DNA from 4 places in the Sedimentibacter sp. genome. Region 4 is predicted to be linked to each of the others. Evidence: riboswitches for the same ligand, from Rfam matches in the RefSeq annotation. Region 4 holds a riboswitch; each other region holds the start of a gene.
What was found. Region 4 has a riboswitch for cyclic di-GMP ahead of AAGU76_RS01160 (FG-GAP-like repeat-containing protein). Riboswitches for the same ligand answer to the same signal wherever they lie in the genome.

Region 1 (7,726 bases), on a different contig from region 4:
AAAAGCATCTGAAATCATGAAAAGTTCTTTCAGGGATGAAGATATAATAAGCAGGGTCGGCGGAGACGAATTTGTAGTGCTGCTGCCTAAAACCACAGCAGAGACCGCAACGGAAATTGTTGAGAGGGTCAAGGCAAAATGTGAGACCAACACATTGGATTATGTAAAAATAAGTATCAGCTTCGGAGTTGCCACAAAGGAAACTGAAGATGAAGATTTAAACAAAATCATGAAGAAAGCCGAAGACAGGATGTATTTCAAAAAGCTCAAGGAAAGCAAGGAAGCAAAGCTATCCATGATAAAATTCCTAAAGAGCAGGCTGGAGAAAATTACATATGAAACGAAATCCCACTACGAGAGGCTTAAAAATCTGACAATGATCATGGCTGATGCAATGGAACTGTCAAGGGAAGAGAAGGAAGAATTAAGACTTTTGTGTGAATTTCACGACATAGGTAAAATAGGAGTATCAAGAAATATACTTCAAAAGGAAGGGTCACTGGACAGCGAGGAATGGGAAACCGTAAAGAGGCACAGCGAGATAGGATATTATATAGCGAGAGAATTCAGAGATGCTTCTCCAATTGACGAATTGATTTTGATTCATCATGAACGATGGGACGGAAAGGGATATCCCGGTCTCTTTAAAAATGAAGAAATTCCTGTAGTCGCAAGAATTTTCGCAATCGCGGATGCTTACGATGTAATGGTCAATGACAGACCATACAAAACAAGAATGTCAAACAGTGAAGCCCTTCGGGAAATCAGCGAGAAGGCCGGCAGCCAATTTGACCCTAAGATTGCCGAATTGTTTGTGAATATCATGGAAAATGAAGAACAAATTGTATAATAATGATTACATTTATACATAATATGGTAAATATGTAAAATTGAATATTTGGCAAACCTGCTGAAAGGCAGGGACGCAAAGCTTTGAAGTCTAAAGTATGAAAGTACTATGACCGTTCAGCTGCAAAATAATCTGAAGATATTATTTTGCAGCTTTTTGTTTCTTACAGCAAATTTAAAATTGCTATGAAACTTAATCAGTTAGTTGCAACTACCTTTACAGGGGGGCTAGTTGTTGCTATATATCAATTGTTAATAGACATGTAGAAAGGGGGTGCAAATGTTGAAATGCTTATTAAAGATTGGATTTACAAGAGAAGGTTAGAAAAACAATTATTGAAGAAAGGAGGAAATTTTATGAACAAAAATGTGTTTAAAAAAGTTGTTTGTTTAGTGATTGCTTTAATGATGATGATGCCGGCATTACCGAGTAGTATTGTCAGTGCTTCAACTGTAACGTATACAGATGCACAAGTAAGTGAATTGTTCGATGGAAATGACTTCACGCAAACTATAAGTTCAACTAATGAACATTCAAAAGTTGCAGCATTTTGGTATGATAATTCATCACCTAAAAATCTTTATGTTGCTTTTACAGCCCATGATACAAAAACAGTTCAATTCATTGAATTTGATGGGGTTAGAATAACTGCGGAGGTTAAGAGCGAACATCCTGATGATGAAACATTGGTTGTTAAAGGTACCACATTTTTAGTTAGTGATTATATAACAAAAAATGCAAGTCAACATCACTGGGTTATAGTTAATTTAGGAAACAGAACTTTACCGGCAGATGGGAACTTCACCATCGGAGCAGATCTCGGAGCTGGCGGACATAGCTTTACAGGTACAAGTGCTACAATAATTGTATTGTACTATACGGTAACATACCAGCCTGGAGACCATGGAACATTTGCAGAACAATCAACTCCGAATTTGACATACGGAGACGCTACACCGGCAGCACCGGATGCAGAAAACAATCATGAAAGCGGCTGGACATTTGCAGGCTGGAGCCCGGCAGTAGCGGCAACAGTAACAGGCAATGCAACGTATGTGGCAACATGGACGCAGGATGGGTACACAGTAACATACCAGCCTGGAGACCATGGAACATTTGCAGAACAATCAACTCCGAATTTGACATACGGAGACGCTACACCGGCAGCACCGGATGCAGAAAACAATCATGACAATGGCTGGACATTTGCAGGCTGGAGCCCGGCAGTAGCAGCAACAGTAACAGGAAATGCAACATATGTGGCAACATGGACGCAGGATAAGTACACGGTAACATACCAGCCTGGAGACCATGGAACATTTGCAGAACAATCAACTCCGAATTTGATATACGGAGATGCTACACCGACAGCACCGGATGCAGAAAACAATCATGAAAGCGGCTGGACATTTGCAGGCTGGAGCCCGGCAGTAGCGGCAACAGTAACAGGTAATGCAACGTATGTGGCAACATGGACGCAGGATGGGTACACAGTAACATACCAGCCTGGAGACCATGGAACATTTGCAGAACAATCAACTCCGAATTTGACATACGGAGACGTTACACCGGCAGCACCGGATGCAGAAAACAATCATGACAATGGCTGGACATTTGCAGGCTGGAGCCCGGCAGTAGCAGCAACAGTAACAGGAAATGCAACATATGTGGCAACATGGACACAGGATAAGTACACGGTAACATACCAGTCTGGAGACCATGGAACATTTGCAGAACAATCAACTCCGAATTTGACATACGGAGACGTTACACCGGCAGCACCGGATGCAGAAAACAATCACGAAAGTGGCTGGACATTCGCAGGCTGGAGCCCGGCAGTAGCAGCAACAGTAACAGAAAATGCAACATATGTGGCAACATGGACGCAGGATAAGTACACAGTAACATACCAGCCTGGAGACCATGGAACATTTGCAGAACAATCAACTCCGAATTTGATATACGGAGACGTTACACCGGCAGCACCGGATGCAGAAAACAATCACGAAAGCGGCTGGACATTTGCAGGCTGGAGCCCGGCAGTAGCAGCAACAGTAACAGGAAATGCAACATATGTGGCAACATGGACACAGGAAGGGTACACAGTAACGTACCAGCCTGGAGACCATGGAACATTTGCAGAACAATCAACTCCGAATTTGACATACGGAGACGTTACACCGGCAGCACCGGATGCAGAAAACAATCATGACAATGGCTGGACATTTGCAGGCTGGAGCCCGGCAGTAGCAGCAACAGTAACAGGAAATGCAACATATGTGGCAACATGGACACAGGATAAGTACACAGTAACATACCAGCCTGGAGACCATGGAACATTTGCAGAACAATCAACTCCGAATTTGACATACGGAGACGTTACACCGGCAGCACCGGATGCAGAAAACAATCACGAAAGCGGCTGGACATTTACAGGCTGGTCACCGGCAGTGGCAGCAACGGTAACAGGCAATGCAACGTATGTGGCACAATACAGTTCAACTGAAATGAAAGTTCCGGTCCACAAGCAATGGATCAGTGATTATGAACAACCGCAGTATATGAGTTTAGTTGCGTCATCCGTTCAAAAGCCAGACAGCATAACTCTACATTTATATGATGGAAATGACGATTTAATTGATTCAATAACAATAGAACCACAGTATATAGAAGGTTGGGAATATTGGGAAGGTGAATTCAGCTTACCTAATAAAGTAAGTGAAGAAGAATTTGAACAATATTATGTTATTGAAGATGAGCTGGATGATTATTTTGCTATAGTCAATAATTGGGGAACAAGCGATGGCTTTGGCGTATATAACATTGAAGCAATTCATGTACCGGTGACCAAGGTTTGGGACGGTCCTACAGGCAAAGAGGTAACAGTTACATTACTTGATGCCAACAAAGAATCAACCGGTTTGACTTTAACATTAAATGCAGAGAACAAATGGACAGATTCTTTCAAATTGCCTAAATATGAAATGAGTGGAGATGGCTACTGGGATTTCAATGTAATTGATTATTCGGAATATACAGTTGCTGAATCCGGCGTGATTGGCTACACTCCAGAAATATCAGGTGATGTTTATGAAGGCTTTGTTGTAACAAACAAAGTAAATGAAGTAGCATACAAAGTTAATTATTTGGATATAGACACCGGTTTATCGGTTGTCCCAAGTGTTGACAAATTTGGAGCATTTGGTGAAGAGGTTACTGAGATAGCTCAGGATGTAGAAAATTACAATATTGTGGGTTCTGCATCGATTACAGTGACATTAAACGAAGATGAGAATGTTATTAACTTCTACTATTCAAAGTATGATGTTATTGAATCAAATCTGCATAAGGTTAACTGGATGTATGAAACAGGTTATAACACATACGCATACAACCAGAGATATTCAAAGAATGGAACAGGCACGCCGGCAGAAAGCGATATTACAAGCTATGTGCAGCTTCACTATGATTCGGGATACACATATGTAAAAAGAGAAATCAGTACAAAAACAGACAAAGAAACTATCATTGTTGAAGTTCCATCAGAATCAGTAACAACAGGGTCAGCAGTAACAGCATCAGCAATCAAGCTGGTAACAACCACTACGGTTAACTTGTACTACGACATGGACAGAGACGATGACGACGATGATGATGACGATGAAGACATTCCAGACAATGACGTTCCGCTGGCAGATCTTGAGAAGCTTGACCACTTTGCGTACGTAATTGGTTATCCTGAGGGAGATATAAGACCTCTGAACAACATAACCAGGGAAGAAGTGGCGATGATATTCTACAGATTGCTGACTGACGAAAGCAGAAACAGCCTGCTGAGTGATTACAATCCGTTTACGGATTTGGAAAACCATGGATGGTCAAATCGTGCAATATCAACATTGTACAATGCAGGCATTATCAAAGGCTATCCTGACGGAACATTCAGACCGTCGGATCCTATTTCAAGGGCAGAATTTGCTACCATAGCAGCTAAGTTTGATAAACTGGAGCTTAACAATACCAGCAAGTTCACGGATATTTTCGGCCACTGGGCTGAGAAGTATATTACATCTTCCGAAAACAAGGGATGGATCAAGGGTTATCCTGATTTAACCTTCAAACCTGAGCAGGACATTACAAGAGCAGAAGCTATGACTTTGATCAACAATGTACTGGGTAGGGTAGTACCGGAAGAAAATATACATCCGGATTCAATGTTCTGGCCGGATATAAAAAGCAGCGACTGGTACTACGAAGCTGTAATGGAAGCAACAAACAGTCACAATTATGTTATCGAAGATGACAAGGACGAACTTTGGACTGGACTTAAACCCAACAAGGTATGGCCGTAAACTTAATAAGATTCAGTGGCGGAGCTTTTGCTCCGCTTCTTTTTTTAGCATTATTTTGTCGTATGAAATGCATTTACAAAAAAATACCATAGAGTTAAAATTATAACAAGCAGAACCGGGCTGAAATTTAATTTTTTGTTTCATTATAACTAATATTTTTAAAGGACTGAGTTTTGGCTGTTGAAAAGCAGGGTATATTTATTACGTTAATCATTCTTAGTTTCACTAAAGGAGGAATCATGAAGTCACTGAAATTAAAGGAAAATATATTTTGGGTAGGAAGCCTTGACCCTGGGCTTGAAGTTTTTGACATAATAATGCGCACCAAGTTCGGAACAACATATAATTCATATGCTGTAAGGGGCAGCGAAAAAATTGCGCTGATTGAAACAGTTAAACTGAAATGCTTTGAGGATTATCTTGAAAAACTGAAGGAGATTGACATTGAACCGTCAAAGGTTGACTATATAATAGTGAACCATACTGAACCGGACCATACGGGTTCTATCGAAAAGCTTATTCACATGAATCCTAACATCCGGATAGTCGGATCAAAGCAGGCAATAGAATTTATGACCCATATCTGCAATGTACAGTTTAAATCAATTGTTGTTAAGGATGGGGATGAATTGTCGCTGGGAGATAGGACATTCAGGTTTATTGATGCCAAATTCCTTCACTGGCCGGACTCAATGTTTTCATATCTTATGGAAGATAAGGTTTTGTTCACCTGCGATGCATTTGGTGCTCATTATTCGCTGGATACAGTGCTTCAGAGCACGTTAACCAATGAAGGCGACTATATGGAAGCATTCAAATATTACTTTGACAACATATTTGGGCCTTTCAAGACGTTCTTTCTGCAGGCTATAAGTAAAATTGAGAACCTTGATATAGATATGGTTTGCACCGGTCATGGCCCTGTTCTTGACCAGGATCCGTGGAAAATAATCAACCTGTCCAAGGAATATTCAACGGAGAAGAAACCTTTTGACGGAAAGCTGGTAGTGATACCGTATGTTTCTGCTTACGGATACACCAGGGAAATGGCTGAAGAAATAGCAAAAGGGATTATGGAATCAGGAATCAAGGTTGAACTTTACGACATGGTTTACGAAGATGAAAAGAAGGTGCTGGAAAGAATATACTGGGCAGACGGTGTTCTGTTCGGTTCGCCTACAATGGTCGGCGAAGCGCTGGAACCAATCTGGAGTCTGCTCATAAAAATGTTTCCTCCCGTTTATAAGGGCAAGCATGCTTCTGCCTTTGGTTCATATGGCTGGAGCGGCGAAGCTGTACCAAACCTTATGCAAAGAATAAAACAAATAAGGCTCAAGCCCTTTGGCGAAGGCTTGAAAATAAGATTCAAACCATCGGAAGAGCAGCTGAAGACAGCTTACGAATTCGGGATTGAATTCGGTTATACAGTGGAGCCTGGCGCAAGAAAAGAAGCTGTTACTGCCGGCGATAATAAAACCTTCAGATGGAAATGCACTGTGTGCGGCGAGATCGTTGAAGGTGCAAATCCGCCGGAAAGATGCCCTGTTTGCGGCGTGGGGCCGGAATACTTTGTCATGCTTGAGGATGAGGGAGACGGTGAAGTTTCAAACGTTAAAGAAAAAATAGTTATAATAGGCGCCAGCGGTGCAGGCATGGGAGCTGCTGTTGAAATAAGAAAAAGAAACCAGGCAAGCGACATTACCATAATCTCCAAGGAAGACGTGATGGGATACTACAGACCGCAGCTTTCCAAGATGCTCAGCAACGACAGCATTACAATCGAATCCATGACCATAAAGGATGAAAAGTGGATGAAGGAAAACAATGTGAACCTCCTTCTGAACAAGGTCGTTTCATCCATAGATGCTGCAGGCAGGAAGGTTGTTCTTGAAAGCGGAGAGGAAATTGAATACACGAAGCTTATAATTGCATCGGGAGCTGAAGTGTTTGTTCCTCCATTCCCAGGCAGGGAAAAGGAAGGTGTATTTACCTTAAGATATGCAAAGGACGGTAAGGCAATAAAGGAATATGCCAAGGGCAAGACGACAGCCGCTGTCATAGGAGGAGGCGTTCTTGGGCTTGAGGCAGCCAACGAGCTTGCGAACCTGGGGCTGAAAGTTACGGTAATAGAAATGGTAGACAGAATTTTGCCCAGACAGCTTGACAAGGACGCTTCGGCGGTTCTGGAACAAATAGTCCATAATGCAGGAATCATATTCAAAAAAGGAGTAGGTACTAAAGAGATTCTGGGTGATAGAAGTGTGACCGGCATACTTCTTGATAACGGTGATATCGTTGACGCAGACGTCATAGTTTTATCCACAGGCGTAAAGGCAAACACAAAGATGGCAGAAGGTACCGGAGTTGAAATAAAAAGAGCCATTGTTGTAGACAGCAGGATGGAAACTTCCGTTAAGGATATTTTTGCTTGCGGGGACTGTGCAGAATACAACGGAATCAACTATGCTCTTTGGAGCGAAGCCATAGAACAGGGCAAGACAGCAGGCATTAATGTCATAGGAGG
Region 2 (7,726 bases), on a different contig from region 4:
TTGTCCGTTAGGACGATGATCTCATCGGCATTCTTGATGGTTGAAAGCCTGTGAGCCACCACAACGGTTGTTCTTCCTCTTGACAGTTCCTCCAGTGAATTTTGGATGAGTATTTCCGTGGCGTTGTCCAGGGCTGAAGTTGCCTCGTCAAGTATAAGTATTGGCGGATTTTTCAAAAATACACGGGCTATGGAAATTCTTTGCTTCTGTCCTCCTGACAGCTTGACGCCTCTTTCGCCTACGTAAGTGTCGTATCCGTCTGGTAAACCTGTGATGAAATCGTGTATGTTTGCCATTTTGGCAGCCTGATGGACTTCCTCCTCAGTTGCGTCAAGATTGCCGCAAAGAATGTTGTCATAGATGGTGCCGGTGAACAGGAATACGTCCTGCTGCACGATGCCTATATTTTTGCGTAGGGATCTGCGCGTGAAGTCCTTGATGTTTATGTTGTCTATCAGGATGCTTCCTTCTTCTGTTTCATAGAAGCGGGGCACAAGATGGCATAAGGTTGTCTTTCCGCCTCCGGAAGGTCCCACGAAGGCAACAGTCTTGCCTGCTTCGATGTCGAAGGTTATATCCTTTAGAATTTCCTTGTTCTGGTCGTATGAGAATGTTACATCCGAAAATTGTATGTTTCCTCTTACAGTATCAATGTCCCTGGCACCGGGTTCGTCCTTTTCAATTTCTGTATCCATTATTTCAGTGAATCTCTTGAAGCCTGATATTCCGGACTGATACTGCTCAACGAAGTTAATGAGCTTTCTTATGGGGTTTAAAAAATTGCTGATGTACAATATGAATGCCGCAAAATCACCGAAGTTTATCCAGCCCTTGAAGAAGAACACTCCTCCTGCGCTTAAAACAAGAATGTTCAAAAAGTCGATGATGAACGACGAACCCACATGGAATTCTGCCATTACCTTGTAGGCCTTCTTCCTGGCGTTCTGGAACTTGGAATTGTTGTTTTCGAATTTTTCGATTTCATTTTCCTTGTTGCTGAATGCTTTGGAAACCCTGATGCCGGAAATGCTGTTTTCTATGGTTGCATTTACTTCGCCTATGGTTTCCCTGGTCTCCATAAATGTGTCCTGCATTCTGATTCTCAGCTTCATGGCGATGAATATCAAAAACGGCACAACCGAAAATACTATGAGGGACAGAGGAAGGTTTATCATTGCCAGCATTGCAAAGGAACCCACCAGCATAATTGCAGAAATGAACAAGTCTTCAGGCCCGTGGTGAGCAAGTTCCGATACTTCCATAAGGTCGTTGATTATCCTTGAAGTGAGTGTTCCTGTTTTGTTTTCGTCGAAAAATACGAAGGGAAGGTCCTGCATGTGCTCGAATATGTCTTTCCTCATGTCAGCCTGCATGATGACTCCCATTATGTGGCCGTAGTATGTTATGTAGTAGTTAAGTCCAACCTTCAGCAGGTATATGAAGCCAAGCACCACCAGCCAAGTTATCATGAGCTGAAACTGCTGATTGGGAACATAAATGTTAATTATGTTTCTTGTTATCATGGGGTAGAACAAGTCGCATACAGCCACAACAAATGCGCATACCATGTCCGTTATGAAAATTCCCCTGACAGGTTTGTAGTATGAGATAAATCTTTTGATCATTAGTATTCTCCTTTATTGCCTGTTCAACCCGTTTTGCAGCGCTGCAATGGCAAGATATAAAATTGCAGCTGCGACGTTAAGTATTAAAATGAGGAGCAGGCTGATTTCTTTCAAGTAGCTCACAGCCGCCAGTACAATCAAAGCTGCCAGCATAGCTGTGGTTACCGCTTTTGAAGGTTCTGCCTTGAAAAATTTTTTGCTCAGTCCACTTAAAGCGGACGAGTGCATAAATAAGCTGAAAAACACAGCCGGCACAGCATATTCAGGGCTTCTCGCCAGTATTGAAGACCCTTGAGTGAACACAAAAATTCCGGCAGCAAGAAGTGCGTAGTTCCACCAGCTTTTTTGCTGCATTTCTTTTAATTTTTTTCTGTTACTGTTCATAATTCCACCCCCTAATGACTGACAATTTATATAATATCATGCAATGGATTTTTTTACAACGTTAACATGGATGATTTCTATGGTTTCAGGATGAAATTTCCATAGAAAATGAAGTCAAATTGCAAATTAAATCAATAAAAACGTAATTTATTTTGAAAAAGTTTCGATATATATTATGAAATATTCTGACGATGATAGCAGCTTTATACTTAATGTACCAGATATTAATATCCATTGTTCGGGAAAGAAATTAATTGAATGACAGCCTTGTGAAGATAACGATTTCAGTATCGATGTGGACATAGGACAGGTTGATTCGGCACGAAAACTGAATCAACTACAATGTTATTGCAATATTCCCTGCAGGGTTAGAATTTAAAGGCTGAAATATCATAATTATTTTACAGGGGGAAAGAATGAAGCTAAAAATGAAGAAGGTCAATTTAAAACAACTAGAAATCAAGAAGCTTGAAATCAAGAAACCTAAAATCAAGAAGATTAAGTTCAAGGATTTCAAGTTCACAAAGGAAATGACCATAAGGAAAAGACTGCTGTACGGATTTGCAGCTATAACGGTGCTGCTTACATTGATAGGTTTGTTTTCCATATTTGCACTGAACAAAATCAATAACAGCATTTCTGTTCTTAAGGACAACTGCATACCAAGCATCAATTATGCCCATTCTATAAACACAGCACAGTCGGATTACAGAATCAACCAGGTAAATCATGCCATTTCTCAGGACCCTGCTGAAAAGGATTCGCTGGAAGAAAATATGAACCAGCTTGATAAGAATGTAAGAGAATACATATCATCATACAAGGAACTGGCAACAGATGAAGAGAATCTCAAGCTTATCAATGAGATAGAAACCAGATGGAACAGCTATACCGTAGCCAGTGAAAAAATGATATCCATGAGCAGAACCGGTAGAAGCGAAGAGGCAGTAAACATGTCAAACGATGAACTTAAGCTTTTCAGCGACAACCTTTCCAAGGCATTAGGCAAGCTTGTTGAATACAACCAGAATATTGCGCAGCAGGAAAGCAAGGCTTCAGACAACACTTATTCTTCGGCAGTAGTCATCATGCTTGTTGCCATGGCAGCTGCAATTGCCGCAAGCATTCTGCTGAGTCTTGCCATAACCAGGAGCATAGTCGGGCCCGTAAATCAGATGGTTGAAATTGCAGATGAGCTTGCTGCAGGAAATGTAAATGTGGAAGTCAGCACAGACAAGAAAGATGAATTGGGAAGACTGATGGCTGCCTTTGCAAGAATGATCGAAAACATACGGACGCAGGCAATGGTTGCAAAAAAAATGGCAGAAGGAAGACTGGACGTTGAAATCGAAGCAAGGTCTGAAGGGGACATGCTTGGAAAGGCCATGGCGGAAATGATTGACAAGAACAACGAAGTGCTTTCAAGCATAAGCGTTGCTGCCGAACAGGTGGCTTCAGGAGCCATACAGATTTCAGAAGGAAGCATCGCCCTGTCTCAGGGAGCTACAGAACAGGCAAGCTCCATAGAGGAACTGACAGCTTCCCTTGAGGAAATATCTTCACAAACGGAGTTAAATGCCCAAAATGCAGATAAGGCTAACAAGATTGCTGCAGAGGCAAAAAACGGAGCAATCAGAGGAAATGATCTCATGAATGAAATGCTGAAGGCCATGGACGAAATAAGCAGTTCTTCTGCTGAAATTTCCAAAATTATCAAGGTTATCGATGACATAGCGTCCCAGACAAACATACTTGCACTCAACGCCGCTGTTGAGGCAGCAAGGGCCGGACAGCACGGCAAAGGCTTTGCAGTTGTTGCAGATGAGGTGCGCAACCTGGCAGCCCGTTCAGCAAACGCAGCCAAGGAAACCACTGACATGATCGAGAGTTCAATAAGGAAGTCTGAAGACGGAACCAAGATTGCTAAAAACACTGCAGCCGCCCTTAATAAAATAGTCGATGAGGTTGAAAAGGCAGCAAATCTTATAAGCGATATAGCCATCGCATCAAATGAGCAGGCAGCAGGACTTGAGCAGATTAATGTTGGTGTGATGCAGGTGTCGCAGGTTGTGCAGGCAAACTCGGCCACCTCTGAAGAAAGTGCGGCAGCCAGCCAGGAACTGACGGAACAGGCACAGATGCTCAAGGAGATGGTAGGAAGGTTCAAACTGAAAGTAACAACCACTAAAGCATAGGTACCAGCAGTTATAATCAAAGGCATTTCCGTATTTCGGAAATGCTTTATTTATTTTTAAATTAATGTTATACCTGACTTTTTATTATTACAAAAATGCAATAATATTCTTGACAATTGTTAATGGCAATTATATTATATATATAAATATTTTAATTATAATAAAAACAACGATAATAGCAAATCCGCCGAAAGGCGGAGACGCAAAGCCATGAGTCTAAAGCATATGCCATGATTGTCAGGTTGCCATTGATATAAAGCTGAGAAGCGTTTTTTGGCAGGCAATTTACATTGCCTGCTTTTTATATAGTTTTGATTTAAGATGCAACAAGCAAGGGGGGCCGGCTGTTCAGCTTAAATTGAACAAAAATAAGGAGGAGAATTAAAATGAAACTAACAATCAAAAAAAGACTTTTATTAGGTTTCGGTGTTCTAACTTTAATCCTTGCCGGTATAGGAATATTTTCAATATTTTCCCTTGGCAAAATCAATAACAGCACCGTGATTATGGCAGAAAACAGCCTTCCGAGCGTTGATTACGCACATTCCATCAATACGTCGACTTCCGACTATAGAATTCAGGAGCTGCAGCATGTATTGTCAACTACGGCTGAAGAGATGAATGAACATGAAAAGAATATGGATAAGCTGAACAACGACATACAAAGATTCATTGAGCTTTACCACACGGTTATAAGCAATGAAACAGACAGTGCAATAATCGAGAAGGTTGAGAATGAATGGAACAGATATTTGAAAGTAAACGAGAAAATCATATCACTCAGCAGACAGATGAAGACAGAAGAAGCAATGGCGTTGTCAGAAAGTGAAGGACAGGCGGCTTTTGACGATGCTTCAAATTTATTGCTTGAACTTGTGAAGTTTAATCAGGACAGCGCAGAGGCAGAAAAGCAGAATGCTGACAAGGTATATGACGGAACAACCCTGATACTGATTATCATTATAGTTGCATCATTGGTTCTGAGTGTCATCACAAGTCTCAAAATTACCATGAGCATTGTAAGACCTGTCACAAAGCTTGTTGAAGTGTCTGATGAGCTGGCTCTTGGAAACGTAAATTTGGAAATAGAATCAAACAACCATGATGAAATAGGCATGCTTATGGAATCTTTCAAGAGAATGATAGAGAATACACGAAATCAGGCAAAAGCAGCTGAAATAATGGCGTCAGGGGACATGACGGTACAAGTCGAAGCTAGGTCTGAAAACGATCTGCTGGGCAAAGCCATGAAAGACATGATAGATCAGAACAATGAAGTTCTGATGAATCTGAAAAATGCCTCCGAACAGGTTGCTGCCGGTGCGAACCAAATATCAGCAGCCAGCATCGCTCTTTCTCAGGGAGCCACGGAACAGGCAAGCAGCATCGAAGAGCTTACTGCTTCTTTGGAGGAAATATCTGCACAGACGAGCCTAAATGCTCAAAATGCAAGCCAGGCAAACGAGCTGGCAGTCAATGCAAAGGACGGAGCAGAACAGGGCAACAGACAAATGAAGGAAATGCTCAGAGCGATGGAGGACATAAACCAGTCTTCTGGTGACATTTCAAAAATCATCAAGGTTATCGACGACATTGCGTTCCAGACAAACATACTTGCACTGAATGCTGCCGTTGAGGCTGCACGGGCCGGACAGCACGGCAAAGGCTTTGCTGTTGTTGCTGAGGAAGTAAGAAATCTGGCTGCCCGTTCTGCACAAGCAGCCAATGAAACTACGGCACTCATAGAAAACTCAATGAAGAAATCCGAAGACGGCACAAAGATTGCAAAAGACACTGCAAATTCGCTGGACTTAATTGTTAGGGAAGTTGAAAAAATGGCAAATCTTGTAGGAGAGATAGCCAATGCATCCCATGAGCAGGCAGCAGGACTTGAGCAGATTAATGTTGGTGTGATGCAGGTGTCGCAGGTTGTGCAGGCAAACTCAGCCACTTCGGAAGAAAGCGCGGCAGCCAGCCAGGAGCTGTCGGGACAGGCGCAAATGCTGAAGGAAATGGTAGGAAGGTTCAAGCTTAAGGAAAAATCTGCAAAAATATTTTAATGAATAATTTTTGAAATTTCTGAAATAAATATGATATGTCTTAGTTTTCATATAAAGAATGTACGGCTCAATTCAAAAACCGTACATTCTTTTTTTGTCGGCTGCGGACAGAGCTGTTAAATTGTAGCAATCTATTGACATTTCAATGAAAGTGTGTTAAACATAAATGTATTTATTTTTAATTGAATAAAGATTCGTTTTCCTGATTTTTGACAGATACTCACGATTTGATTTTAAGGATTGAAAACAAAGGACTTTATTCGATTTTCAGTAAAAGATATTTGAAAAAAATTTTATTAACTGAAAGGAAACAGAAGATGAAAAAGATCATTTCTATTATATTGGCAGCAGCCATGCTTTTCGTCATGACATCATGCTCCAATCAACAAAACAATTCAAACCAGCAGGCGGAAAAACCTGTCAAAACAAGTCTTACCATGGGCTACACCACTGAACCGGAAGGCCTTGACCCTCAAAGAACCGCTGCAGCTTCCACATTTTCGGTAACAAACAACATATATGATACATTGGTAGGAGTAACTTCGGATTGGCAAATAATCCCGAGACTCGCAAAGGAATGGACAATTTCCGAAGATGGAATGGAAATTTCATTTGTTTTGAGAGATGATGTATACTTCCACAACGGCAGGCAGATGACTGCAAAGGATGTTGAGTTTTCATTCAACCGGCTTAAGGATGCTGAGAGCCCTAAAGCAAAAGACTATGCAAACATAGTGAAAATAGAAGCAATAGACAATCTTAACATAAAATTTACAACTGAAACTTTGGATGTTGAACTTTTGAAGAGATTTGCATATCCATGGACGGCAGTTGTTCCCGAAGAAGCAGCCGACAGCCTTAAGACCGCTCCCGTAGGAACAGGTGCATTCAAACTGAAGGAATGGACGCCGCAGCAAAATCTGATTCTTGAGAGAAACGAAAAGTATTACGGAGAAGCTCCGTCCCTGGAAACGGTTAAATTTGTTCTGATACCTGATGCTACAACCATGATGGCAAGTTTTCAGGTAGGTGATCTGGACATAATTCCGCTGACAGGCGACCAGGTTACATTGATTGAAGGAAATGCAGAGTACCAGATTATTTCACAGCCAATGAACGCAGTGCAGATAATGTCATTGAACACCGACAACGAAATACTGTCCAACCAGAAGGTAAGGCAGGCAATGGCAATGGCAATCAACAAGGACGAGGTAATAGAAGCGTCAATGTTCGGATACGGAGACAAGATAGGCTCACATCTTCCGCCCACATCGCCTGATTACTATGATACAAATGACCTGACCCCGTACAATCCTGAAAAGGCAAAGGAACTTCTGAAGGAAGCAGGATATGAGAACGGATTTGACATTACACTGACTCTACCAAAAAACTATCAGCTGCATGTTGACGCAGGCCAGGTGATTGCAGACCAGCTTTCTAAAATAGGAATCAATGTTAAAAT
Region 3 (7,726 bases), on a different contig from region 4:
ATCGTCATCGCATGCAACACTGCAACCAGCGTTGCAATCAGGGACCTTCGAACAAGGTACAGCATCCCCATAATAGGAATGGAGCCTGCCGTAAAGCCGGCTGTGGAAAAAAACAGGGATGCAAGCAAAAGAGTCATTGTTACTGCCACAGACCTTACACTGAAGGAAGAAAAGCTTCAAAACCTCATAGACAAGCTGGACAACGAGCACATCGTGGATTTATTATCCCTTCAGGAACTGGTAACATTCTCTGAAAGGTTTGATTTTTCAGAAGAAACAGCAATGCCATATCTTAAGAGGCAGTTTTCGAAATATGATTTAAACAGCTGCGATACGGTTGTGCTGGGATGCACCCACTTTACGTTTTACAGGAACATGATAAAAAGCCTGCTGCCTGAGGGAGTGGACATCATAGACGGCAATCAGGGAACCGTCAAAAATCTAAAGAAAATCCTTGAGGGATTGAATCTGCAGGGAGAAGGAAGCGGAAACATTACATTCTACAACTCTGGAAGAAAGGTAGAAGATGAGAAGCAGCTTACGGCTTACATGGGATTGTTGAGGAGACTGGATTAGAAGAGACCAGTCTCTTTTTTGTGTGCATTTCGCAAAAGCCGATGTGTGAGAATCATTGCTTTTTATAAAAGGCAATGAATGCTGTGCGTAAGGTTGAATGTTTAAAATTATATTATGGAAATAAATAGAAACAAATGTTATAATTTCTATAGACAATTATATGTTCATAGCATTCTTCAATTACAGCTGCTGATAACTGAACAAAAACTTACAGGTGCAAACATGGAAAATACAAAAACAAAAGAAATCTACAATCTGCTTGAGATGTCCAAGAGCCTGGCTGCGGTAAGACCGTACAAGTCCTACGAATTAAGCAGCGAAGCATACAAAAAATCCAAAGAAAACAGCCTTAGGACAGAGGAAGGGTATTCGCTTGTGGGCATGGCATTTGCCTGCAGAGCAAAATCAGAAATAAATCAGATGCTTGACTTTTCTCTGAGAGCACTGGAAATTTTCGAGGAAACAAATGATGTAAACGGAAAGATAAAGTCTTTGAACCTTGCGGGCATAGCATACTTTTACAGCACAATGTACGAGGAGGCGCTTAAATATTTCTTAGAGGTTTCAGATTTATCTGAACAGCAGGGTAATGATTTCATGCTTAGCTGCGTGTTGAACAATATAGGAGAAATATACAGGGAATCCTCACGAAATGACAAGGCCCTCGAATACTTTTTCGAAGCGCTTAGAATCTGTGAAAAAAATAATTTCAGCATGAACAAGGCATCCATACTTGGAAATATTGGTGAAATATACTTCAAAGAAAAAAAGTATGAGGAGTCCCTTGATTATTATTCCCGAAGCCATGACATACTGATTGAAGAAAAGGATCTGGTGATTTTGGGGGATACCGAAAGCAGGCTGGGGAAAATATATTTTACAGTTAAAGACTTCGCCAGGGCAGAAGAATACTACTTCAGTGCTTTAAACAAACTGGAGTCAGTAAACAACAAGTACTATACCATTGATGTGCTCATGAACATATCAGAGATGCTTTCCGACAAGGAAGACAAAGAAGCCTTCCGATACTGTGAAAAGGCCATGTCCTATGCCGAACAGATAAACGCCAAGAAAAAAATGTGCATGGTCTACAGGTGCATGTCTGAAAAGTATGAGAATAAGGGAGATTATAAATCTTCGCTGGAATACTACAAAAAATTCTTTAATATAAATGAAGAGATAACAGCATCAAACTTAGGAAACAAACTTGAGATACTTAATGTAGAACTGAAACATATCAAAGAAAATGAAAGATTCGAGAAACTCAAAAACAGGCTGGAAGAAGAAATATCGCTGAGAAACAGGGAATTGGAAAAAATCAGAAAGGCAAATGAAACGCTGGAGAAAAGGGCTTATGAGGATTATCTTACCGGTATTCCCAACAGAAGGTGCATAAATTTCTGCCTGAACAATATCCTGGAGGAAGCAAGACAAAACGATGATACCATGGTCGTTTTTATGATCGACATAGATCATTTCAAAAGTTACAATGATTTCTGGGGACATTCAAAAGGTGACAGCTGCCTTAAGGAAGTGGCGGGCTGCATAAGGAACATACAGAAGGAAGGAAGAGACACCTTCGGAAGGTACGGGGGCGAGGAATTTGTATATTTTGCAAAGTCCTTAACTTATGAACAGTCTTTGAAACTTGGAAATTCAATAAGGCATGAAGTTGAAAAGCTTGGGCTTTACTACATATCAAAAGGACAAAGAAAAGCAGTAACTATCAGCATAGGCGGAATTGCAGGCAAGGCATCTTTCATGGGCAGTGTTTCAGCAATTATGGATACAGCTGACAGGGAACTGTACAAAGCCAAGGAAGAAGGCAGAAACACGACGATTTTAAAGTATATTGACGTCAATATATAAAGAATGAATTATAATACTGTTTAATCAGGAGGCACCAATGGAAATAACTATGAAACCCATAGGTTATATAAGAACACCCTACAAGGACGATGCTGACATGCCAAGGCAGCCTGTTACGACAACAATGTATTCGGCACCATTGAAATGCTGGATGAATACATGGAAGGAATCAAGGATATAAGGGAAGGCACCCAAGCTGTAGTTCTTTTTTATTTTCACAGATCAGACAGAGAGTCGCTCATATCGAAAAAGCGCAGCAACAAAGGTGTGTACTCAACAAGATCGCCCCACAGACCCAACAAAATAGGCATGTCCGTTGTAAGGTTTACGAAGGTTGACGGCAATAAGCTGGAATTCACTGGAGTAGACATGCTGGACGGCACTCCCGTACTGGACATAAAACCATATATATAGAACCATAGAAAACCATAGGGGACGGTTCTTCTTGACAAGTAGAATCGTCCCCTATGACAACTGTTTTAATATTTCAATAGTTTTGTTATCGCTGTGTATCATGATCAATCCATCTTTTTTCATTCTTGAGAACTCCCTTGACACAGATGTGCGCTGCACACCGAATCGGTCAGCCAGTTCTCTTTTTGAAATCTGTAAGGCAATTGTAGCTGAATTCTGAAGATTGCTTTGGGAATTCAGGTACTCCATTATCAGGTCTCTCAGCTGCTTATGTTCAACATGGTTCACTTTCCTGACGATATTGGCAGCCCGGTCTGAAACAATCGTTAAGAATTGTTTTAGAATATCTGGTTTTTTTATAAATAGGCTAAATAAATAATGTTTTTTGATTTGAAGCAAGGACCCGTTTGTTTTAGCAATAAAGTTAAACGGGTATTTAGGGAAACTGCCGAATAAAATGTTCCCTCCAATCATATCGTTGTATTCAAAATTATTAACCATAAGTTCATTTCCGTTCTGGTCAATTTTCATATTGACTATACTGCCGGTCAAAAGTATTTCCAGATACAAACAATCGTCTCCTTCAATGTGCAGTACTTCTCCTTTGTTGAAATGTGTGATGCTGAAGCTGCAATTGTGCAGAGCTGTATGTATTTCATCATCATTCAGCTGACTTCCGATGAAAGTATGCTTTATCAATTTAATATATTTCAATTCAAGCCTCCAAAACGTAGCATATGACACGATATGATTTTCGATTATATGGTAAAATTAAGCTGTTGTAAAGTTAAATAAAGTTGAAAAACTTAATATGTACATTTGTTAAATTTTTTTAAATTTTAAGACAGAAAGAAGTGTTAGCTTGAAAAGGGTTTTTCACTATTACATACTTATAGCTGCAGTAATTTACATGATGGCTGGGGCACTGGCAATATTCATGGTTTCCGGGTGGATATCAGATCACTATTTTGAAATCATGGGAGAAAGCACCTTGAATCTTGCAAAGGTTGCAGCAAACGGACTGACTTTAACTGATGAGCAGCTTGAGAGCCTTGAAGGAATAACCTTTGACAAACTCCTTCAAAATGCAAACAACCAGGAGTTGAGCTATCTTTTTAAGACGATTCAGTTAAGTCAGGATGTCAAATATGCCTATGTAATAAGAAGGTTGGATTCAGACAAGGTCAAATATCGTGTAACAAATACAGACAGCGAGTTCTATGAAATGCCTGCCGGGACAATCCTGGACTGGATATGGCTCTTGGATGTCATTGTAAATGAAAAGGAACAGAAAGAGGCTGAAAGTGATCCTCTGTACTACTCGGATAAAAACCGGTATACCCATGTAGACATGGACACTGCTGTCTTATATGATGAAATGAAAAGCGGTTATTTTATCAACCATGATGAATGGGGCGATCAAATTTCAGGGATGGTACCCATTTATACTAAGGAAGGTACGTACGTGGGCCTGCTGGGTGTTGATGTATATTCAGACGGATTTTATGACTACAAGAACAAGGTGATTTTTGTATTGTTTTTGCTGCTGGTTATTCCGACAGTTACTTTATTCATAATATTTCTGAGCTTTCACCTTCATTACAGAAAAGAGATAAAAAAAATCGTGTATAAGGACGATGCAACCGGGCTGTACACCAGAGCTTATTATGAAAATTATGTTATACAGCAGGTAAAAAAACTCAGGCGTAAAGAGGATTCTCTGACTGTTATCATGATTGATATAGATGATTTCAAGTTATACAATGATTTTTACGGACATTTGAAAGGTGATGAGGTAATTGTGCAGGTAGGAACGACATTTCAACGTGAGGTCCAGCTGGCCGGCGGATGTCCGGGAAGATATGGAGGAGAGGAGTTTGTTGCGATTATCCCTAACCTGAGCATAGAAAAAGGGGACATGCTTTGCGATAGTATACGCAAAAAAATTGAAAATCTCAACATCATTCATGAGAACAGACAGCACTACAACATTGTAACTGTCTCCATAGGGATTTATACAGATGAACTATTGGAAGAGTCACTTGAAATCAGAACGCTTATTGATCATGCCGATAAGGCTTTGTATATGGCGAAAAGGGACGGTAAGAATTGTTTTAAGAGAGCAAAGAGGTGCTAAAGGTGAGAAAAAAGAGTTTCCATCTTCCTTCAACTGTGCTATAATTAAATAGTAAATTTTACCATACATACAATAGGGCAAAGCTAATGAAAATTAGCGGCGCAAAGCTTAGAAGTCTAAGGCGACAGCTATGACGGTTCGGCTGCAAAATAAGTTATTATTTTGCAGCCTTTTTGTTTTCTGTGGCCATAGAATAAAAAAACAAGAAAGGAGACTATAATTTAACTCTTTGCAAAATACAAATTTTAAAGCTGGGGGGCTTTAAATGAAAAAATTAAAAAGATTCATTACTGGTGAAAGCGGACAGGTTCTTGTGCTGGCGGCTTTGTTGATGACTGTCTTGATTGGAGTGGCTGCATTGGCTGTTGATGTGGGATTGGTTGCTGCAACAAAGTCAAAGCTGCAAAATGATGCAGATGCTGCTGCATTGGCAGGTGCCATGAAAATTTCATCAGGAAAGTCAGCTGCGGAAGAAACTGCAGTGAGGTATGCCAAGGAAAATGATGACAAGCTTGAAGATTCCAAGATGCTGTCAGAGGCAAATTTTAACATGGGTACTGTATACGTGAAGGCTGATACAGTCAAGAAAACTATTGAAGTTGTATGTACAAGGAAGCTGTCATACTCCTTTGCAAAAATCCTCGGATTTGCTGATACCACAGTATCAGCCAGGGCTGTAGCACAAAAAATGGGGTTTGACGGCGGTGTGCTGCCTTTCATGAACTTTGACAGGTACACAAAAGGCGGCGAAGTTGTAATCTGGGACAATGAAGGCAAGGGAAACAAGGAGCGCCTCAATACAAGGACAGCGGTTTATGAATTCGATCCGCTGGTTGGTGCCGTTCATGGAAACGGAAAGATGTCAAACATAAAAGGCGAGGTCGAAGATATATGCAAAGACGGAGCTCAGGTATACCTGTTAAGCCTTTCAAATGATGAGATGTTTAATGGAAATAACATACCTGTTACAGAAAAAAACGGTAAAAGCGGCAGCTTCAGATGGCCCGGCGGAAACGTGGGACAGGAAAGCATAATAGATTCCTGTTATCTGGTGCTGCTGAAGTGTACGGTCAAATATTACAATAACGGTACAGCTTCTCTGATAATTGACGAAGTGTATGAGGATCTTACACCTTCAGGAATAAGCAACATCAAGACCTATGCAAGCCTGGTGGAATAGCGGCTGTACAGAAAGAACCGTCCCCGATGACAAACCGATGGCAGGATTTGATATTTTATTGCACTTATGATAAAATAGATGTAATAAAACATAAGGCGATAGGAGCGTTAAATGGCAAGAGAAGTTTCTGAAGCAGTTAAAATTACAAAGTCAGCTGCAAGCTACCTGCACAAAAAAGGAAAAATCAATTTAGTCATAGAGTATCCCGAGTACAGGACCAACTGCGAGTGCGCGTTTGTTCAGGTGCCGGAAGTATTGGCAAAAAAGCCCAAGGTAGAGGAAAATTACATAAAGGCTGAAATCGAAGGAATAAATGTATTTTTGTCAAGACAGGTATCCCTTCCGACAGACAGTGATGTAGTTATAGACCTTGATTCCTTTCTCGGAATAAAGAACCTTTCCCTTTCGGGATTTAAGTCGGAGGACTAGCTGATGGAATGGCTCATGCTTAATTTTACTCTGCCTAAGGAACCTTCAAGGGCAAGAGTCAGCGTCTGGAGAAAGTTAAAAAAGTACGGCTCAGTCAGTATAGGGCAGTCTATGTGGGTTCTACCTCAGAATGAAGGAAGCCTTGATGTATTCAGAGAAATTTCTAAGGAAATAGAAGAAAACAACGGAACCGCCTACATCATAAAGGCTGAATTCATGGAGCATCTAAGCACCGAAGAAATAAAGGAAACGTTCAACTGCGCCCGCAATGAGGAGTACAGGGAGCTTTTGGAAAAGTGCGATGATTTTTTTGATGAAATAAATAAAGAAACTCAGAAGAAGAACTTTACCTTCGCCGAGCTTGAAGAAAATGAGGATGAGTTCATAAAGCTTGAAGCGTGGCTTGAAAAAATAGCCGTCAGGGATTTTTTTGGCGCATCGCTTGGAAAAAAATCCCAGGATAAGCTGATGGAGTGCCGAAGACTGCTGGAGGAATTCAGCATGAGTGTTTACGGAACGGAAGAAAAGAGGTTTTGACCAGGTCAAAACCTCTTTTTGTATCTAATTCTGAAGTCGGATTATATTTTTAGCCATGTCTATGCATTTGCGAATAAACGCTGAGGATTATCAAAGGATTAATTCAGATTGATTTTTACCATTATACTATAACAAAAGCTAAACATTCAGATATAATTTAAAATGACAAATTATTGGTCTCGTCTTCATAAATCGACAAAAACACAGAGAACAAGTTGCTAAAATAGTAGTATGTACGGGGTGTGTTGATAAAAAGAATGGCATGGGAATTGAAGGGGGAAAACAAATGGAAGAAAAGGTTAAATCAAGAAAGGTATGCAAGGTTCTGATTATAGATGACAATAAAGACCTGGCTGAAATATTGTGCGATCTTGTGGGGTTTTTGGGACACAAAACAATCTGTGCCCACAGCGGGTATGATGGTATCAAAAAGGCCCGTGAATTCATGCCGGATGCAGTCATATGCGACATAGGGCTTCCGGGTATGAACGGATACGAAGTGGCTAAGACCATGCGCAAAGACTTTAAGCTTAAAAAAATGTACCTAGTGGCTCTTTCGGGATATGCAGGGCCGGATGATTTGA
Region 4 (7,726 bases):
CATATCATACAACATCATTTTCTATAGTTCTAACAGAGTCAGCACAATTACCAGTTGTATTGGTTGAATCGTGGTCTAACCCGTTAACAGTTAGATTATATAAAGCGGCTAAACCACACAAGAGTAAAGATGCTGGTAGGGTAGTAATTAATTAAATGAATGTTGAATCATTACCGAGAGGTTTTGAATGGGTATCCAAGAAAATAAGTAGCGCCTGGTATCTCTATATGATATCCAGGCGCTGCTTATTTTTTATCACTTTATATTTTTCATAGCAACTTATATATTACGAGTATTTGCAGATTTTTCTGACAGTATAAATTTCCGGCCATCGTTCAGTTTCATTTTCTATTCTATTTATACTGCTGCTTCAAATAACCGTCAGAAACCAACTACCGTATAATAGTGATTATCATGCTAACCTCATCATAGTCTACTATTGCTCCCAATGTCTCACTGATAAAGCGTAAAGGAACAAAGGTTCTGCCGGGCGGCAGTATTACAGATTCACTGTCAAGGTTAACGCTCTTTCCGTTCACAATAGCTTCTTTTTTGCCTATATTGAGTACCAGCTCCCTATCTCTGTCTGTTATTTTTACCTGTCCGGAATCGTGCAGCCACTGAACATTTGCGCCCAGCGCCTCGCTTACAAAGCGGATACCGATTTGGGTACGGTTAGTACTTGCTTCAATATAAGGCGCGGCATCCAGCGTGTATGGCTGACCATCAATAGTAGCCTGAGTGCTGTTTACAGTAAGAGTAATCAGTGTCTGGTTTGGCCCCAATTTGATTATATGTTTAAATTCCCGGCTGGCGTTTTTTCCTTTGTTGTCTGTAACTGTAATCGTAAATTTGTAAGTACCGGGCAGTATCGGCGTACCGTTGAAGGTGCCGTCCTCCGCCAGGCTTAAACCCTTTGGAAGTGAGCCGCCAGTTACCTTAAACTTATACGGCCGGGTTCCTCCCGACGCTAAGAACTTATGTGAGAATGCCTTCCCGGGAGTACCTTCAGGCAGATTAGACCAGGTAACAGTTAATGGAGTGTAATGACTTCCTCCCCCGCTTGATGAAGGGGTGCTGTCATATACTGTTATAATAAGGTCTTGGTCTGCTCCTTCGCTAAAGTCGAAGGTTAAGGTTATGCTTCCGGTAGCCTGCTGCTCCAGATAGGATTTGTTTATGGTTACTGTGCTTTTGCTTACTGAATAATCTGTTCCATCCACAAGCACTATATCACCGTTTTTGATAGCACTCATTGTAGTGCTTTGTGCAGTTATGGTTACCGCAATATCCTTATAATTAGATGAACCACTGTATTTGTCAAAACTTGCATAAGTGGGATCAATAGTTGAATCTGCTGGTTTTATTACCCATTTGGCATATACAGTTATGTCGTCGTCAACTGTTGTATTAGCTAAAAATGCTGTTCCCCAGCCATCTTCGCCATCCACTCCTATTCCGTCATCTGCAATACCATTGCCGGTCCACCAATCAGCGAAAGTATAATCTGTTCTCGTAGGCTGCTCAGGCAGACTGCCCACTGAAGACGCAGGTTCTTCCACTTCAATCGCAGCCGGAATTGCATCCGTATCACCGCCGTTTTTATTGAAGGTTACAGTATAGCTATATGGTGTGCTGCTATTGCCGGTACTGTTGATGAGAACTAATACATTTCCATTATCACAATTTGTCATAGCTATATCCAACATCCCGTCATCATTAAAATCTCCTGTGGCAAGATTACATGGCTGATTGTTGAGACTAAAATCCTGTTTAGGGAACAGTGTGTGATTCCAGCTATTAGCAAGAATAGAAATGTTTTTGCTGTACCTGTTGGCTGCTGTCAAATCCATATAGCCATCATTATTGAAGTCGCCTGCAACAGAGTCAATTGGTCCGAGATTTAGAAGGAAATTACTCCAACTGCCGCTTGTTGCAAAATTTCCTGTGCCGTCACCAAGCAGTACGGATGCATATTCTTCGTATTCAGAAAAATTCAGCATATCATCAAAATACAGGAACGCTATATCTATATTCCCGTCATCATTGAAATCGGCTGCAGTAGCACCACCGGCTGAATAACGCATGCCCCCTCCGATAATTTCACCGATGTCCATTATTATCCTGGATGGTAGATCTGGAAAATGGCCGGAACCGTCACCAAAACGGATCTCCATGGTACTGACGTCAAAGCGGTCTCCAAAAACAACTATCAAATCCTGTTTTCCATCATTATTGATATCTTCTGCAAAGATTGCCTGAGGATAATTCGATGTGGATATTGACTGTGCTTCAGTGAAGATTCCTTCCCCGTTGTTCGAATAGATAAAAATTTTGTCCTGGTTCCAATCTGTCGTTGCTACATCGTTATCCCCGTCATTGTCAAAATCTCCTACAGCAGAAGAATACCCTGAACCACATGGAATCAATGGAGAAAAATTAAAGTTTCCGATGGATACAAATGCGTAAGTTCCTCCGCTGCCACTGATGACAAGATCATCCAAATTATCCCCGTTCAAATTACAAGCTATAACAGAATGTGGGGAGTAACCGGCAGCTGAAACAACACGAGCTGCAAAAGTCCCATCACCGTTATTGGGCAAAACAGATAAATTGCTCTCATTGGCATTGACAGCGACTATATCAAGATAATCGTCATTGTTAAAATGACCGGTAGCAATGCCCAGTGGTATACCGCCTGAGTAGTACTCATCAGGTGTTTTAAAACTTACAGGTATGGGTGCTGCCATTGTGCCGTAAGCAGAAAAAGCTATTTGAATTTTGTTCTGATCATCAGCCAGACCCATCTCACTGAATGGAATCTTCAGTTCATAAACCTTATGGTCATAATTGGCTCGTTCGGTAGTGATGAAGCCCGGCATACCCCATACTGAATTTAAAAGTGAAACTTTAAAAACCTTAACAACATCATTTGTTTTTATATATACTTTAACATAATCTTCGTTGCCATCCATGGTATTGTCAGGAGTTACATCAAAAGTTACATACAGGTTTTCCTGGTCATTCATCAACCATGCATAAATTGTACCGGCAGGATGTCCGCTGGCAGGAACCACATATTCCGCCATAAAGGATTCTTTGCCGGAAACTTCAGATATATTACCATCAACGCTGACACTGCCGGATACAGAATTAAGTATGTATGTGTAAAATTCTGATTCTGTTGTTATTTCCTTATACATATTTGTTAAAGGAAATTGAAAGGGTGTACGATTGACGGCAGACGAACCTTCGGTTGCTGCAGCAATGACCGGAGATGCAAAAAGCAATAATAAAAGTGTAACTTCAAAAATTTTTAACCAAGAAATTTTTGTTTGTTTCATTTTTTCTCCCTACCTTATAAAATAATTTTTGACAAGCAACTTATTATTTAAGCTGTGAAGTCGCTTTAATGCAAACAATTTTTCGTCCTAGCCTCCTTTCAAAAAGAATATATATAATAAAAAACCGACCTAAATAAACCGGTCGGTTACGCTATTAGCTCCACAAATGAAAAAGCGTCCAAATACTTTCATTTGGTCATTGCTGCCCATATTACTAATTGTATTGTTTTACAACTTATATATGACTGTTTTGGAAATTTCCAAAATATTAACAGTATGATTAAATACCTTATATGGTGTCTTTCTTTGTACTCTAAACTTAGATTAGATTTATGTAATAATTAAAAATGAACAATGAACATTGAACAGTACAAATATGCGGCTAACTTAGCTGTCATATTTAGTTGTTCATTATTCATTGTTCACCGTTCATTGCGGCTCCAGCCGCATTTGCGCAGTCTCGCATACAAATTTATCTGTTCGCTTTCGCTCACATAAATTTGGTGCTCGTTGCGGTTGACCCTACCATCCATCTGTACTTCGCTATCGCTCGTACATATGGGGTTAGTCAATACTTGATGGAGGCGGTGGGAGTCGAACCCACGTCCGAAAATATTTCCACAAGACTTTCTCCGAGTGCAGACGATAATTTTTGTTTCGCCTCTACTATCGCCTATCGTCAGGCTATAGTATCGGCTATCTTCGATTGCTCAACTTAAGGTCGAAGCCCCCTCAAGCAGTTCCCTGATTTAGATGATGCCCCAGTATAGCCTACAGGCCGGCTAAGTGGAACAAGCTAGCAGCTTACGCTGCGAATGCTAAGTTATTGTTTTCTTTTGCGTTTAATTTTAGTTGCCACTTTTTGCGTTGTTTGGCGACAACGACTCGCTTATCTTCCTTCTATATCCCCGTCGAAACCATTTACGCCCCCGTAAATGTCAATCGTCCTGTCTTTGGATTCTTCTTTCTGCATCCTTCTTGGCAATATCCTGACGCTTGTCATAATTTTTCTTGCCTTTGGCTACAGCCAGTTCCATTTTTACACGACCATTTTTGAGATATAAGCTTAACGGTATGAGTGAATATCCTTTCAGTGTTGCAAGCCCAAGCATCTTTCTTATTTCACGTTTGTTCAGCAGAAGTTTTCTGGGCCTTAGCGGGTCAACGTTGTATATGTTTCCCTTTTCGTAAGGGCTTATATGCATGTTGTACACGTAAGCTTCACCATCTTTAATATTCACAAAACTGTCCTTCAGGTTAACCTTGCCCTGTCTTATGGACTTAACCTCAGTTCCCACAAGAACAATCCCTGCTTCATACTTTTCTTCGATGAAATATTCATGATATGCTTTTCTATTGCTTGCAATATTTTTTGTATTTTCAGCCATTTTAATCACCCACCATTAACGTAGGTTGATTATAACATTAATAAATAAAGTTGTCAAATGGCAGTTTTTTGAGACTTAAAATGAACTTTTCCGATATTAATCCAGTTATCCAATTATGGCATATTATAAAATTTGTGCTTGCTTTATTCATAAAATCATTTTTTTGCAGGTAATATAGTCATGAAATGCAGCAATAATATTAAGGAATATAATTAATTATATTTAATTTTTAAACGAAGCGTGTCTTACTGTCGCTAAATTGTGAAAGGATTGATACCATGATAAATCATAATGAAAGAAACAACATTTTTGTCAATGTGATAACACAACCCAACGAAGTCAAGTCAGTTTCAAAGAGGCCTGTAGGCACTGCTGCCGACAATACATTTTGTGTATTCAACAATCAGAGTCATGCTGTGGGTTCTGTAATCAAAAACCAAGACGGAGATTACATCTGCACAGCTGATGGCTCATGGCAGAAAAAGGATTAAGATTATTTACTTTTAGGAGCTGCACGAAGAAAGGTGCAGCTCTTTTTTCAGTTTTGAATCTGACAACTGCTTTCAACTGGAATAAATAACGGTTTTTATGCAAATTTTTACCAAATGCTTAATTTCTTACAATAAAGTACGATAACTTAATTGTTGAAAAACTGGCAAGCAGATAGCAAATATATGGAGGAATTATGTTTATTAGGAGAAATAAAGGAAGTAAAAACCCAGCAGATATTGAAGCTGCAGCAGAAAAAATAAAAGAAGATGAGTCTTGCGACATAATGACGCTTTCTGGCGTTAATGAATTGCTGCAATATATGACAAGTCTTGATTACGTTAAGGAAATGATAGTAGATGCAAACCAGCAAATGGAAATGGTTGAAAGTCTGGCATCAAGCAGCGAGGAACTGAATGCTGCCACAGCAGACATTTCTGAATATGTTCAGAAATCCACCACAACCATGAATAGCACCATAACCAGCACCGAAACAAACCTGGAGATTATAAACTGCACATTCACATCTCTTGAAGAAAGCATTAATCAAACCTACAGAGTAAAGTCAGTGATGGATGAAGTAACCTCCGAAGCAGAAAAAATCAACAAGATTGTAAATGTGATAAATGATGTGGCAAGCCAGACAAATCTTCTGGCCTTGAACGCATCCATCGAAGCTGCCCGAGTAGGCCAGCACGGAAGAGGATTTGCTGTTGTGGCGGATGAAATTAAGAAGCTTGCCGAAAACACAAGACAGCAAGTCGGTCATATACAGGAAATAGTTGATAATTTAAACATCAAGATATCTGACACATCTGCAGAAGTCGACAAGGTTATACATTCCTTCAACACGTCAAAAAAACAGATGGATGATGCTGTTAGCGGCATAAAATCAATCAACAGCGGAATCTGTTCTGTTGGTGACAGCTTTACTAACATTTCCGCCAATGTTGAAGAACAATCTGCGGCCACACAGGAAATGACCAACAGCATTATGGCCATAAACAATAAGTCAATGAATCTGAAAAAAGAAGCAGCAAGGACAGGTAAAGCTTTCTTTGACATATCACAATCGCTGGACAACATAAGGATAAAAGCTTTAAACTCCAGAAAGAAAGTGGACAATGCAGTTATGATTGAGCTATCCAAAACTGACCACCTTATGTGGAAATGGAAAGTATACAACATGATACTTGGAAATATAAATATTGAAATTGAAACGGTAGGAAACCATCACGTATGCAGACTGGGAAAATGGCTTCAGACTTTGGACAAAGAACAAAAAGGGGTGTCTCAGATCCTGACAAAAATTGAAGGACCTCATTCCAAAATTCATGAAGCTGCAAAGGAAGCCATCAAGGCATACAACAGCAGCAACTTTGTTGAAGCTGAGCGTCTTCTTGGTATTTTAGAGGAAAATTCCTCATTGGTTGTGGAACAGCTTAACAAGCTTAAAGAAATCATATAAAACTTAGGCAATCCTCAAATTATTGACCAATTCACCATTGTGTTTTCCAATACATATACTGTACCATACCTTTTAAAGGATGGAGTGAATATGAATAACTACCTCAATGGAAAGAATCAAAAATCAAACGATATTTATAATTCCAACATGTTCTACAGCAGGAACAGCCGGTTATTGAACAACATTCCTGAAAATACAGGCAACACAGTAATTAGCCATAAGGAAATGCAGTATGCGGTGGATGTTCCCATTAACCTTGCAAAGTCTCTGGAAGGTAAGTATTTCCTGGGATACGCAGATTATCTGCCCTTTGGCGAAGGAACCAACACATGGGCTCGCCTTTACAATCCGGAAAATTCCAGTGTGAACCTTCACGTAACCGTTTGGACTGTCAGCGACATTTCACAAACTTCGTATACAGCTCAGATGTGGTTTAACAGTACACCACCCGGCTTAGCTCAGGAATCATCAAATGTAACGCCTGCCAATACGGCAATTGTTCCTCTTCCAGCTCCGCAGGTCAAACTGCAGTACGGCAGCAGCGTCCGTGGATTACCCCTGGGCGGTGTGCTTGCCTTTATCAGGAGAGGACAGCCCGGAGTAACCATGCTTGACGACGAGCAGGGCAAGTTCATATTCCCCCCTGGCGGATCGTTCATGATAATGCTTTCAAACCCGCAGACACCCGCAAGATTAGCTTCAGGAAGCATTGCCTTTGGCTGGTGGGAAGAACCTATATGATACTTAATTCAAAAAGGGATACAGCAAACGTCTATCCCTTTTTGAATTTACAGCACTGCTCTTAATGCTGAGTATTTGTTATAACCCTTAAGAGGTCACTGAAAACTCCATATCCAGTCTGCTGGATTTCAGGATCATGTTCCACGACAGAAATTGTACCCATCAGATCGGTTGTTATGCTTACCACTGAAGTTGTACCAGAAATACCTGCAAACAGAGTTCCCTTAGGAAGCTCCTTAGGACTTACTGATGCTTTAACCTTTCCATTTTCAATTGTTCCTGCACATACAAGTTTT

Region 1: linked by a shared signal. The riboswitch ahead of AAGU76_RS17050 (S-layer homology domain-containing protein) and the one ahead of AAGU76_RS01160 (FG-GAP-like repeat-containing protein) in region 4 are both predicted to bind cyclic di-GMP.
Region 2: linked by a shared signal. The riboswitch ahead of AAGU76_RS10385 (methyl-accepting chemotaxis protein) and the one ahead of AAGU76_RS01160 (FG-GAP-like repeat-containing protein) in region 4 are both predicted to bind cyclic di-GMP.
Region 3: linked by a shared signal. The riboswitch ahead of AAGU76_RS08275 (pilus assembly protein TadG-related protein) and the one ahead of AAGU76_RS01160 (FG-GAP-like repeat-containing protein) in region 4 are both predicted to bind cyclic di-GMP.

Annotation. Positions count from the first base shown of each region.
Region 1 covers NZ_JBCFAS010000005.1:104,321-112,046, reverse strand. Annotated here, with positions in the region: gene AAGU76_RS17055 (diguanylate cyclase) at 1-850, shown strand, start outside; cyclic di-GMP riboswitch class I at 891-978, shown strand; gene AAGU76_RS17050 (S-layer homology domain-containing protein) at 1,207-5,202, shown strand; gene AAGU76_RS17045 (FAD-dependent oxidoreductase) at 5,442-7,726, shown strand, end outside.
Region 2 covers NZ_JBCFAS010000002.1:848,816-856,541, reverse strand. Annotated here, with positions in the region: gene AAGU76_RS10400 (ABC transporter ATP-binding protein) at 1-1,625, opposite strand, end outside; gene AAGU76_RS10395 (hypothetical protein) at 1,638-2,009, opposite strand; gene AAGU76_RS10390 (methyl-accepting chemotaxis protein) at 2,426-4,204, shown strand; cyclic di-GMP riboswitch class I at 4,372-4,454, shown strand; gene AAGU76_RS10385 (methyl-accepting chemotaxis protein) at 4,591-6,264, shown strand; gene AAGU76_RS10380 (ABC transporter substrate-binding protein) at 6,582-7,726, shown strand, end outside.
Region 3 covers NZ_JBCFAS010000002.1:380,992-388,717, reverse strand. Annotated here, with positions in the region: gene murI (glutamate racemase) at 1-576, shown strand, start outside; gene AAGU76_RS08300 (tetratricopeptide repeat-containing diguanylate cyclase) at 799-2,445, shown strand; gene AAGU76_RS08295 (hypothetical protein) at 2,483-2,626, shown strand; gene AAGU76_RS08290 (TrmO family methyltransferase) at 2,605-2,859, shown strand; gene AAGU76_RS08285 (Crp/Fnr family transcriptional regulator) at 2,911-3,573, opposite strand; gene AAGU76_RS08280 (GGDEF domain-containing protein) at 3,722-4,996, shown strand; cyclic di-GMP riboswitch class I at 5,063-5,146, shown strand; gene AAGU76_RS08275 (pilus assembly protein TadG-related protein) at 5,262-6,176, shown strand; gene AAGU76_RS08270 (CC/Se motif family (seleno)protein) at 6,288-6,605, shown strand; gene AAGU76_RS08265 (Chromate resistance protein ChrB) at 6,609-7,142, shown strand; gene AAGU76_RS08260 (response regulator) at 7,429-7,726, shown strand, end outside.
Region 4 covers NZ_JBCFAS010000001.1:242,879-250,604, reverse strand. Annotated here, with positions in the region: gene AAGU76_RS01160 (FG-GAP-like repeat-containing protein) at 393-3,344, opposite strand; cyclic di-GMP riboswitch class II at 3,476-3,560, opposite strand; RNA gene ssrA (transfer-messenger RNA) at 3,921-4,275, opposite strand; gene smpB (SsrA-binding protein SmpB) at 4,283-4,732, opposite strand; gene AAGU76_RS01145 (hypothetical protein) at 5,011-5,223, shown strand; gene AAGU76_RS01140 (methyl-accepting chemotaxis protein) at 5,418-6,689, shown strand; gene AAGU76_RS01135 (DUF6143 family protein) at 6,780-7,430, shown strand; gene AAGU76_RS01130 (hypothetical protein) at 7,492-7,726, opposite strand, start outside.